One region of the Pantoea sp. C1E2 genome, then DNA from elsewhere that is predicted to be linked to it. Evidence: predicted binding sites of a transcription regulator. Region 1 holds the regulator's gene; each other region holds the start of a gene.

Region 1 (4,214 bases):
ATGCCACGCGCAAACTGTTGGCCTGGCCCGGCACGTTGCCCGTTGAACTGAGCCAGCTGCGGGCATTCCGCCGTATTCGTGAGTTTGATGATGCGATTACCGCCCGCGCGCACGGTTTTCTGGATGCCAACGACTATTATCAACGTGCCAGCGCCATGCCCTTGCTCACGGGCGTGCGCAAACCGTTGCTGATCATCCATGCTAAAGACGATCCCTTTATGACTGATGCGGTGATCCCGCAGCCGGAGCAACTGTCGCCTTCGATTGAATATCAGCTGACGCAAAAAGGCGGTCACGTTGGCTTTGTCGGCGGTACGTTAATGAAGCCAAAAATGTGGCTGGAACAACGTGTGCCTGACTGGCTCTCAACTTATCTGGATGTGTGATCGTGATTATTCCCTGGCAAGAACTTGAAGTCGCAACGCTTGAAAACCTGATTGAAACCTTCGTGCTGCGCGAAGGCACCGACTACGGTGAGCAGGAGCGCAGCCTGGAACAGAAAGTGGCCGACGTGCGCCGCCAGCTGGAACGCGGGGACGTCGTTCTGGTGTGGTCGGAACTGCATGAATCCGTCAACATTATGCCGAAAGGCGAATTTCGCGGTTAATGCACCGCACGATAATTCGTGGTAACAATGCTCATCGCCCGACCTCACAGGGAGTTCTGTTATGTCAGCCAGGCATCCAATCATTGCCGTGACCGGTTCAAGCGGTGCCGGTACTACCACCACCAGCGTTGCCTTCCGTAAAATATTTCAGCAGCTGGATTTGCACGCTGCGGAGCTGGAAGGTGACAGCTTCCATCGCTATACCCGTCCCGAAATGGACATGGCGATCCGTAAAGCGCGCGATCTGGGCCGCCATATCAGCTATTTCGGCCCGGAAGCCAACGACTTCGGTCTGTTAGAACACACCTTCAAGCATTACGGACAAACCGGGTTAGGTGAATCGCGCAAATATCTGCACACCTATGATGAAGCTGTGCCCTGGAATCAGGTGCCCGGCACCTTCACGCCCTGGCAGCCGTTGCCGGAAAACACCGATGTGTTGTTCTATGAAGGACTGCATGGCGGCGTCGTCACGCAGCAGCAGAACGTGGCGGAGCATGTCGATCTGTTGGTCGGTGTGGTGCCGATCGTCAACCTGGAGTGGATTCAAAAGCTGGTGCGCGACACCGGCGAGCGAGGCCATTCGCGCGAAGCGGTGATGGATTCGGTGGTGCGTTCGATGGAGGATTACATCAACTTCATCACGCCGCAGTTCTCACGCACCCATATCAACTTCCAGCGCGTGCCGACCGTTGACACCTCCAACCCGTTTGCCGCACGTGAAATCCCTTCGCTCGATGAAAGTTTTGTGGTGATTCACTTCCGTGGACTGGAAGGCATTGCTTACCCTTATCTGCTGGCGATGATCCAGGGCTCGTTCATTTCACATATGAACACGTTGGTGGTGCCGGGCGGTAAAATGGGTCTGGCGATGGAGTTAATCATGACGCCACTGGTGCAGCGGCTGATTGAAGGTAAACGGATTGAATAATCCAGAAATTCTGTAGCGGCGGCCGTTTGGCCGCCCGCTGATGCTATCGCTCAATCACTTCGTAACTGTGCGTCATTTTCACACTATTGCCGAGCATGATCGCCACCGAGCAATACTTCTCCGCCGACAGATCGACAGCCCGCGCGACCGCTTTATCGCTTAGCGCCTTGCCGCTAACGATAAAATGCAGGTTGATTTGCGTGAAAATACGTGGCGCTTCTTCACGGCGCTCGGAGGTGAGTTTCACCTCGCAGTCAGCCACGTCATTTCGACCCTTTTGCAGGATCGACACCACGTCAATCGCGCTACAGCCGCCAGCTGCCATCAAAACCATCTCCATCGGGCTCGGCGCTTTGTCGCCCGAGTTACCGTCCATTAATACCTGATGGCCTGATGAGGATTCTCCGAGAAAGGTCAGCCCTTCCACCCATTTCACTCGTGCCTGCATTATTCTTTCTCCTGAAGTGGCGGTTTTGCCGCCAGAGTACGCTTTCACTTGATAAACAGCAATCCAGACACATCTGCCCTTTGCTGAAGCGAGACAACAGAAGACAGCTTGCAAAAGCTGTGCTACAAACAGTGCTGAAAATATTTTCGTCATAACAGACGAAGGCGGGAAGAATCAAAAGCGTAGCTTAAGAATCACCCGGAAATAATTTTCCTTTACTGGAAGCGCTCTACGATTACACCGCCTGACAGGGAAAACTGCCCCCTGTATTTTGGGCACGATTACAACAGAGGATAATAGCGAATGGTTCTCGGCAAACCGCAAACAGACCCTACACTCGAATGGTTCCTGTCCCATTGCCATATTCACAAATATCCGTCCAAAAGCACACTCATCCATCAGGGTGAGAAAGCGGAAACGCTGTACTACATCGTGAAAGGTTCCGTCGCGGTACTGATCAAAGATGAAGAAGGCAAAGAGATGATCCTCTCCTACCTCAATCAGGGAGATTTCATCGGCGAACTCGGCCTGTTTGAAGAAGGTCAGGAACGTAGTGCCTGGGTACGTGCGAAAAGTGCCTGCGAAGTGGCTGAAATTTCCTACAAAAAATTCCGTCAGCTGATTCAGGTAAACCCGGATATTTTAATGCGACTCTCGTCGCAAATGGCGCGTCGTCTGCAAGTCACCTCCGAAAAAGTGGGCAACCTTGCCTTCCTCGATGTGACGGGCCGTATCGCGCAAACGCTGCTTAATCTGGCTAAACAACCAGATGCGATGACTCACCCGGACGGGATGCAAATCAAAATCACCCGTCAGGAGATTGGTCAAATCGTGGGTTGCTCACGCGAAACCGTGGGTCGTATCCTGAAAATGCTGGAAGATCAGAACCTGATCTCCGCACACGGTAAAACCATCGTCGTCTACGGCACCCGCTAATTTCTTATCACCCACGGCGTGATGGCAACATCGCGCCGTTTTTGTTTGCGATGAGCTGATGTGGCGCCGAATCATCTATCATCCTGAGGTCAACTACGCACTGCGGCAAACGCTGGTGCTGTGCCTGCCTGTGGCTCTTGGCTGGCTGTTTGGCGATCTGCAAAAAGGCCTGCTGTTCTCCTTAGTGCCTGCCTGCTGCAACATGGCGGGTCTCGATACCCCGCATAAACGCTTCTTCAAACGCCTGATTGTCGGCGGCTCCCTGTTTGCCACCGCCAGCTTTTTGATCCAATTTCTCACCAGTGACGCGATTCCTTTACCGCTGATCCTATTCGTGCTGCCGCTGCTGATAGGCGTGACCGGCGAAATCAGCCCACTGCACGGTCGCTTGCTGCCCGCCACACTGATTGCCGCCATCTTTAGCCTCAGCCTGGTTGGACGCATGCCCATGTGGGTGCCGCCGCTACTGTATATCGGTGGCACGCTATGGTACGGCCTGTTTAACTGGTTCTGGTTCTGGCTGTGGAAAGAGCAGCCGATGCGTGAAACCCTTAGCCTGCTGTATCGGGAATTGGCGGATTACTGCGATGCCAAATATACCCTGCTGACGCAGCTCACCGATCCGGAAAAGGCATTACCACCGCTGCTGGCACGCCAGCAAAAAGCCGTTGATCTGATCACCACCTGTTATCAGCAAATGCATATGCTGTCGGCCAGTCGTGATAACAGCCACAAACGCCTGACGCGCGCGTTCCAGGTGGCGCTGGATTTGCAGGAACACATCTCGGTGAGCCTGCACCAGCCGGAAGAGGTGCAGAAGCTGGTGGAACAGAGTCACGCCGAAGCGGTGATCCGCTGGAATGCGAAAACTATCTCTGCGCGCCTGCGTCTGCTGGCCGATGCCATTCTCTATCATCAGTTGCCCGATCGTTTTCACATGGAGAAGCAGCTCGGTGCGCTGGAGAAGATTGCGCGTCAAAACCCCGATAATCCGGTGGGTAACTTCTGCTATTACCACTTCAGCCGTATCGCTCGCGTGCTGCGCACCCAGAAGCCGTTGTACACCCGTGACCTGATGGCCGATCGCCAGCGCCGTTTGCCGCTGTTTCCGGCGCTGCGCAGCTATCTGTCGCTGAAATCCGCCGCATTGCGCACCGCCGCGCGTATCTCGGTGATGCTGATGTTTGGCAGTGCGCTGGCGCTGTTCTTCAATATTCCCAAGCCCTACTGGATTCTGATGACCATTATGTTCGTCAGCCAGAATGGCTACAGCGCCACACGGGTACGCATTC
Region 2 (4,214 bases), 310 kb from region 1:
TTGCTCTGGTCTGCGAAGGCGGCGGTCAACGCGGCATCTTCACCGCAGGCGTTCTTGATGAATTTCAACGCGCCGGTTTCAACCCTTTCCAACTGATGTTAGGCACCTCCGCAGGCGCCCAAAACCTGTCCGCGTTTGTCTGCGCCCAGCCGGGTTACGCGCGCCGCGTCATCACGCGTTACACCACCAGCAAACTTTTTTTTGATCCGTTGCGCTTCGTGCGTGGGGGACATCTGATCGATCTCGACTGGCTGATCGACGTCACCAAACAAGAATTTCCCTTGTCGCTCAGCAACGCCGAAGGGCTGTTTGCCAAAGGCAGCGAGTTCTATATGTGCGCCTGTCGCGGTGACGATTACCGTGCCGAATATTTCAATCCCACCAGCCTGAACTGGCATGACGTGATCAAGGCCTCCAGCGCCATTCCGGGCTTCTATCGCAGCGGTGTGCTGATGGACGGCGTAAACTATCTGGATGGTGGTATCAGCGATGCGATTCCGGTACGCGAAGCGGCACGACGCGGTGCCGATACCATTGTGGTGATCCGCACCGTGCCGTCACAAATGTCTTATACGCCTAAGTGGTTCAAACGCATGGAGCGCTGGCTGGGTGACAGCGCGCTGCAGCCGATGATCAACATTCTGCATCATCATGAAGAGAGCTATCGGGAGATTCAGCAGTTCATCGATGAGCCACCCGACGATCTGCGCATCATTGAAATTTACCCGCCAAAACCGCTGGCGAGTATGGCGCTGGGCAGCCGTTTGTCTTCACTGAATCAGGACTACCATTTAGGGCGCCGCAGCGGTCGCTACTTCCTCGCCACGCTGGGTCAATGGCTTAGCGATGCCGAACCGTTCCTGCGCCAGACCACCGTAACGCCGCCGGCCGCCGTGGCGAATGCGCCGGACAATCGTGCGGTGCACACCCCGCCGCTGGCGGATAACGATGCAGACTTTGATGCAGGATCGCTGGCATGAGATTTATCGACACACACTGTCATTTCGATTTCCCGCCGTTTGTTGATGATGCGACTGAGAGCATCGCGCGGGCGGCGCAGTCGGGCGTGGAACGCATCATTGTACCGAGCGTGGATGCCAGCCGCTTTGCGTTGGTCAGCCAGCTGGCGCAGCAGCATGACGCGCTGTACGCCGCGCTGGGTCTGCATCCGATCAATATTGCCGTGCACGAAGACTCGCATCTGGATCAGCTGGAACAGTGGCTGCAAACGCCGGATAGCAAACGCGTGGCGATCGGCGAGATCGGCCTCGATCTCTATATGCAGGACGCGCAATTTGATAAGCAGACACGTTTGCTGGATGCACAGCTCAAACTGGCGAAAAAATACGATTTGCCGGTGATACTGCATTCACGTCGCACACACGATCAGTTGGCGCTGCATTTGCGTCGACATGATTTACCGCGCCGTGGCGTGGTGCACGGTTTTGCTGGCAGCCAGCAGCAGGCGGAGCGTTTTATCCAGCTTGGCTATGCGATTGGCGTGGGCGGCACCATTACCTACGAACGCGCCAGTAAAACCCGCAATACACTTGCCAGCCTGCCGCTCACCTCATTGTTGCTGGAAACCGATGCGCCCGATATGCCGTTGCAGGGTTATCAGGGCCAGCCAAACCGCCCTGAGCGCGCGCGTAATGTGTTTGACGTGCTGTGTCAGTTGCGCAGCGAATCGCCCGAGATCATTGCCGATGCGCTGTGGCAAAACAGCCTGCGGGTGTTTGCCCTGCCTGCCTGATCCTCTCCCGACACAATCTGGATTTGCCGCTATTTTGGCCGGCATTGGCTACAGTAATAAAATCGGCATTACACCTTCTCGCCCTGTTTTGTGATAATATTCACAACCTGTATTACGCCTGAAAAGCGCTGTGCTAGCGATTATTTGTGATGTGAATCACTAAATAATTGTATTCATATGACGAATTTTCTTTTTTCATGTGACATGAAGCGCAATTCATTCAGGTGTGGTTTGTTAGAATTGTCACATTATCCGGTGGCGTCGTCTGCCGGTCACCTTTTGGAGAGCATCATGACCGATCTTAAAGCGGCTGCACAACGCGCCCTGCAACTGATGGATTTGACCACCCTGAACGAAGATGACACCGATGAGAAGGTGATCGCGCTGTGTCATCAGGCGAAATCGCCAGCCGGTAACACCGCAGCGATCTGCATCTATCCACGTTTCATCCCTGCGGCGCGTAAAGCATTGCGCGAGCAGGGCACGCCTGATATCCGCATCGCCACTGTGACTAACTTCCCACACGGCAATGATGACGTTGAGATCGCGCTGGCTGAAACGCGTGCGGCGATTGCTTACGGTGCAGATGAAGTGGACGTGGTGTTCCCGTATCGCGCGCTGATGGCCGGCAACCGCGACATCGGTTTTGAGCTGGTGAAAGCCTGTAAAGAAGCCTGTGCCGCCGCCAACGTGCTGCTGAAAGTGATCATCGAAACCGGTGAGCTTAAAGAAGATGCGCTGATTCGTGCGGCTTCTGAAATCGCTATCGATGCCGGTGCGGATTTCATTAAAACCTCCACCGGTAAAGTGCCGGTCAACGCCACGCCAGAAGTGGCCGCGATCATGATGCAGGTGATCCACGATAAAGGCGTGCAGCAGCAGGTAGGCTTTAAGCCTGCGGGCGGCGTCCGTACTGCGGAAGATGCCGCGATCTACCTGAAGCTGGCGGATGACATTCTGGGCGAAGGCTGGGCGGATGCGCGTCACTTCCGCTTTGGTGCTTCAAGCCTGTTAGCTAGCCTGCTGAACACGCTGGGTCACGCCACTGCGACCAGCAAAGCCGGTTACTGATTCCAGCCTGTTGGTCGCCATAAATGGCGACCCTACGTTTGTTCGGAGCGTTTTCGTAACGGATGTTTGGTACGTTCCGTAACGGATGTTTGGTACGTTTTCGTAGGGTGCGCATTCATGCGCACCTGGCCGTTTTCACAGCACCCCCGGGGAGGCAACCGTGTTCCTGCCACAAGAAATAATTCGAAAAAAACGCGACGGCCTGCCACTGAGCGAGGCGGAGATCCGCTTCTTCATCAATGGCGTGCGCGACAACAGCGTATCAGAAGGTCAGATTGCCGCGCTGGCGATGACCATCTATTTCCATGATATGAATCTGGAAGAGCGCGTGGCGCTGACCATGGCGATGCGCGATTCCGGCACTGTGCTGAACTGGCAGTCGCTGAACCTCAACGGTCCGATTGTTGATAAACATTCCACCGGCGGCGTGGGCGATGTGACCTCGCTGATGCTCGGCCCGATGGTGGCAGCGTGTGGTGGTTATGTCCCGATGATCTCCGGACGTGGCCTCGGCCACACCGGCGGCACGCTGGATAAGCTGGAAGCCATACCCGGTTTCGATATCTTCCCGAGCGACGATCGTTTCCGCCAGATCATCAAAGATGTCGGCATCGCGATTATCGGCCAGACCAACTCACTGGCCCCCGCCGATAAACGTTTCTACGCCACGCGTGATATCACCGCCACCGTTGACTCCATCCCGCTGATCACCGCCTCGATCCTCGCCAAGAAACTGGCGGAAGGTCTGGATGCATTAGTGATGGATGTTAAAGTCGGCTCCGGTGCTTTTATGCCGACCTTTGAAGCCTCGGAAAATCTGGCGCAGGCGATTGTTGGCGTGGCGAACGGTGCGGGCTGCAAAACTACCGCGCTGCTGACTGACATGAATCAGGTGCTGGCGTCGACCGCCGGTAACGCGCTGGAAGTGCGTGAAGCGGTGCAGTTCCTCACCGGCGAGGCGCGTAATCCACGTCTGCTGGAAGTGACGATGGCGCTGTGCTCGGAAATGCTGATCTCCGGCAAGCTGGCAGAGAATGACGCCGAAGCGCGTCAGAAATTGCAGAACGTGCTGGATAACGGTAAAGCGGCGGAAGTCTTTGCCCGCATGGTGGCGGCGCAGAATGGTCCGGTGGATTTCATCGAGCGCATGGACAGCTATCTGCCTGCGCCGATGCTGAGCAAAGCGGTGTACGCCGATCGCGCCGGCATTGTCAGCGCCATGGATACGCGTGCGCTGGGCATGGCGGTGGTATCGCTCGGCGGTGGCCGTCAGCGCGCCAGCGACAGCATTGATTACAGCGTGGGCCTGAGCGAGATGACCACGCTCGGCACCAAAATTGACGTGCAGCGCCCGCTGGCGGTGATTCATGCTGCTTCGGAAGCACAGTGG
Region 3 (4,214 bases), 3.5 Mb from region 1:
CGGTGTTTGGCGTCATATTTGTGACCTCCTACGTGGCGAAGTCATTTGGCCCGACCATATTCGGCCAAATGGCGTTTTCAACCTCGTTGTTTTCGATGGTACAGACCGTAGCGATTTTCGGTACCGAAACCATCCTGTTCAAACGCATCAGCAAGAGCGCGCCGAAAGGCCTGCGCCTGATGACGGTGGCCCGCACCATGCGGTTGGTCTTGTTGCTGCTGACCTCCATTCCGGTGTTGATTTGGGTGTGGTACAACATGCAGGAAAATTTCCTCGCGTTTGCCCTGGCCTCGTTTATCTCCTCCGTCTTTGTGACGCAGGACACCTTCAGCGTATACAACAACGCGCGTCTGGCTTCCCGGCTTAACACGGTAGCTAACTCGGTTGGCCTGCTGTTGGGCTTTATCCTGAGTTTTACCATCGCCTGGCTGCACCTCAACCCCCTGTGGCTGACGCTTTCGATTGTCATGGTTACGCTGGTGCCGTACGTCATTAAACGGTCTAACTTTTATCGCGAAAACCAGGACATGGCACCACCGCAGGAGAAGCGTAATACCTACCTGCGCTATCTGCTGTACGCCGGTTTACCGTTGGCGATTTCCAGCATTTTCATCTCCGTGCAGGTTAAGGCAGCCCAGATGTTTCTGGCGGGCATTGTCTCAGCTCGCGACCTCGGCCTGTTTGCGGCCGCTAATACCATTGCGGCGTCCTGGATTTTCATCCCGGTTGCCATCATCACTTCCTGCTTCTCGGAGATCTTCCGGGAGCGCGGAGCAGCCGCCATCAAGCTCACTGCGCGGCTGAACGGCTATGTCATGGGTGTTTCATTGTTGTTGTTAGCGGTGATCGCGCTGTATGGCGAACAAATCATCATCGCTTTATATGGTCACGAGTACACACAGTCAGGGAGTCTCATTACGTTACTGTCGTTAGCAACCTGCTTTTCGGCAATGGGGACCGTAGCGTATCGCTACATGGTGAAAGAGGGCGGATTTAACTATCTGCTGAAGAAGATCGTCTGCCTGATGGTGATCAGCCTGCCGCTGTCATGGTGGTTGATCCAGGGCTACGGCATCATGGGTGCCGCCTGGAGCGTCTTCATCTCTGAACTTCTGTCCCTCACCGTAATGAATTACTTCTTCAATAACGGCGTCATTCAGAAGATTCAAGTTTCCTCACTCAACTACAAAACCTACAAATGAGGTCAGATATGCTCAAGTTGAAAGATGAACTCAGAAGAAGTGTCCAGTACTTCATCAAGAAGATGCCCTGGGCTTACCAGGACCGCATCTACTACTTTCATAAATTCCGCAAACTGCCCAATTTGCGTCAGCCGAAAGTGTTCAATGAGAAGGTGCTGTACCGGAAATTCGTTTTTGGCGACTACCAAATCTATGGCCGCCTGTCGGATAAATATTCGGTGCGCGAATACATCGCCGAGAAAGTGGGTAGTGAATACCTGATCCCGCTGGTGTATGAAACCAGCGATCCACACTCGCTGCATACGCTGCCAAGTTGGAAGAATACGGTGATCAAGCCCAATCACGGTTCCAATATGGTGGAAATCCTGTTGGAAGAGCCGGATGCGCTTAAGAAACAGAACATTATCAGTGACTGCCATCGCTGGTTGAAAACCGACTTCGCCAATGAAGCGCGTGAGATTCACTACCGCTACATCAAGCCACGTATTTTGGTGGAGCAGTACATTGGTGATGGCAAAACTGCGCCGATTGATTACAAGTTTCACATGTTCAATAAGCGCGACGGCAGCTTTGAGTATGTGCTGCAGGTGATTTACAACCGATGTAACCCCTTACTGTCGATGAATTTCTATGTGAACAACCTCAATGAGGCCTATCACAAAATCCGCGATACCGGGCTGGATGTGTCTCCGATTATGGCGCAGTTACAGCACGCATTAGCGCTGAGCAAAACGCTGGCGAGTGATTTTGATTATGTACGTGTGGACTGGTACATCGATGGTGATCGGATTTACTTTGGCGAGCTGACGTTTACGCCAGGGGCCGGGCTGGTGACAGGTCTGGATCGTGGGTTAAACCAGATGATGGGTGATATGTGGATTCAAGACCGCCGCGGTACGCAGATACCGGGTGTTACAGTGCCGGAAGTGGCTATTCCAGCCGTATTGAAGAAAATTTGAGTATCACACAGCAAAATAAAAAACCCCGCTCAGCGGGGTTTTTTATTGGCTGCGATTAAGGCATCGGCCAATCAGCAGGCGTCTGGCTCATCACTTCAATGAAGGCGTTTTTGGAGATTTCCATGAAGTTATGCAGATTCTCCATGCTCAGGGTAATACCGAGCAGGCCGGTGACGAACCAGCAGGACATGCCCACACCAATGCCGCCACACATCAGCGCCATCACGTGGTGACTGTTCTGACGCAGTTTAATTTTCATGGTGCTGGCGAAGAACATCATGATGGCGCTGAGCAGCTCCCAACGCATGACGATTAAACTGGTGGTTAACGTAGCCATCTGCAAAAACCTCTTAAATCAGTAATATCCCTGACGTTGATTGGACATCACTGGCGGCAAAGAAGGAGGGTCAGGGAGGCCCTTCTGGCCGTCTTACGCGGGGCGAAATCTGTGACTTGGGTCACATTATATCACTCGATTTGAAAGTTTGAACAAAATTTATACCTGGTATGGTAGAAAGATTTTTATCGAAGCGGGGGAGAAATCGAGGGTGAGGCGGGAAGGTGCGCCCGCGAAGGGCGCGCAGAATGTCACTGAACCGGGCAGCACTCGCCGGTGGTGCGCTGAGCGAAGCTGTTCATGCTATCACTGCAATCAAAACTCAGCAGACGCGGGCGCTGAGTCATCGCCTGACGGCGCATGGTGTGACGATAGGCCGTTGGCGTTTGAGAAAACTGACGGCGGAACACGCGCGAAAAAGTTTGCTGCGAGTCGTAACCGTATTGCATCGCGATATCGAACACTGGACGCTGCGTCTGACGTAGCGCTTCCGCAGCCAGCGTGAGGCGGCGCTCACGAATATAGCCACCCAGCGTTTGTTTCGTCACGGTACGGAACATACGCTGCAGGTGCCATTTGGAGTAGCCGGATTTAGCCGCCACTTCATCGATCGACAGGGCCTTATCCAGATTTTCATCGATCCAGTGTGTCAGTGAATGAATGATTTCCTGTTGCATCATAGCCTCATCCTTCTGAAAGGTTTATCGGGTTTGAAATTCGAAGTTTTGATGGGGTGCGAGTATAATTCCTCAAGTTAACTTGAGGTAAAGGCCTTAAATGAAAAAAGAACGCAATTACCCAAAGCCGGTGTTAACGCCGGGTGAAGTGGCTAAACGTAGCGGCGTGGCCGTATCCGCGCTGCATTTTTATGAAACCAAAGGTTTAATTTTCAGTTCGCGCAATGGCGGCAATCAACGGCGTTACAGCCGAGATGTGCTGCGCCGCGTGGCGATTATCAAGATCGCGCAACGCATCGGCATTCCGCTGGCCACTGTCAGCGACAGTTTGATGCACGTGCCGGCCAATAAGCGTATGTCGACCCAGGAGTGGGATGCGCTGACACAGCACTGGCGAGAAGAGCTGGATAAGCGTATCGAAACTCTGACGCGCTTACGTAACGATCTGGATGGGTGTATTGGCTGCGGTTGTTTGTCGATGCGCGATTGCCCGCTGCGTAATCCTGGTGACCGTCTGGCGCAGCAAGGTTCGGGAGCGGTGCTGCTCGACCCTGAACAGGACGAGCATAAAGGTTAATCCGCTATACTTGCCGGGAGACTTTGACCGGCAAGGAAAACCGCATGATTACCGTTCACCATCTGGAAAATTCCCGTTCGCACCGTGTGTTATGGCTGCTGGAAGAGCTGTCGGTGCCGTATCAAATTAAACGTTATCAGCGCGAAGATACGCTGCTGGCGCCGGATTCATTAAAGAAGATTCATCCGCTGGGTAAGTCGCCGGTGATTACCGATGGCAATCGCGTGATCGCCGAGTCGGGTGCGATTTTGGAGTATCTGCAGCAAAAATATGATAGCGAGCATCTGTTCGCCATCGCTGATGAGGATGAACAGATTCAGGCGCGTTACTGGCTGCATTATGCGGAAGGGTCGCTGATGCCATTGCTGGTGATGAAGTTGGTGTTTGGGCAACTCGGGAAGAAGCCGGTGCCGTGGATTTTACGTCCGGCAGGCGTGGCGTTGAGTAAAGGGATTCAGAAGG

What was found. Region 1 encodes CRP, which controls carbon source genes, mostly activating them, when cyclic AMP is high. Its sites were predicted from a motif close to ATGTGANNNNNNTCACAT; they were not measured.
Region 2: deoC (deoxyribose-phosphate aldolase) is a predicted target of CRP. The motif match lies at 1,842-1,859, and genes of this name have one in related genera.
Region 3: ACXI0A_RS03200 (YjcB family protein) is a predicted target of CRP. The motif match lies at 2,608-2,625, and genes of this name have one in related genera.

The regions. Positions count from the first base shown of each region.
Region 1 covers NZ_JBSZHT010000002.1:4,177,997-4,182,210, forward strand. The annotation lists gene ACXI0A_RS19940 (hydrolase) at 1-386, shown strand, start outside; gene ACXI0A_RS19945 (YheU family protein) at 389-607, shown strand; gene ACXI0A_RS19950 (phosphoribulokinase) at 669-1,538, shown strand; gene ACXI0A_RS19955 (OsmC family protein) at 1,582-1,986, opposite strand; gene crp (cAMP-activated global transcriptional regulator CRP) at 2,290-2,922, shown strand; gene ACXI0A_RS19965 (YccS/YhfK family putative transporter) at 2,981-4,214, shown strand, end outside.
Region 2 covers NZ_JBSZHT010000002.1:3,868,392-3,872,605, reverse strand. The annotation lists gene ACXI0A_RS18380 (patatin-like phospholipase family protein) at 1-980, shown strand, start outside; gene ACXI0A_RS18375 (TatD family hydrolase) at 977-1,753, shown strand; gene deoC (deoxyribose-phosphate aldolase) at 2,045-2,824, shown strand; gene deoA (thymidine phosphorylase) at 2,985-4,214, shown strand, end outside.
Region 3 covers NZ_JBSZHT010000002.1:646,222-650,435, forward strand. The annotation lists gene ACXI0A_RS03190 (oligosaccharide flippase family protein) at 1-1,202, shown strand, start outside; gene ACXI0A_RS03195 (ATP-grasp fold amidoligase family protein) at 1,211-2,161, shown strand; gene ACXI0A_RS03200 (YjcB family protein) at 2,217-2,498, opposite strand; gene soxS (superoxide response transcriptional regulator SoxS) at 2,750-3,178, opposite strand; gene soxR (redox-sensitive transcriptional activator SoxR) at 3,276-3,752, shown strand; gene ACXI0A_RS03215 (glutathione S-transferase N-terminal domain-containing protein) at 3,797-4,214, shown strand, end outside.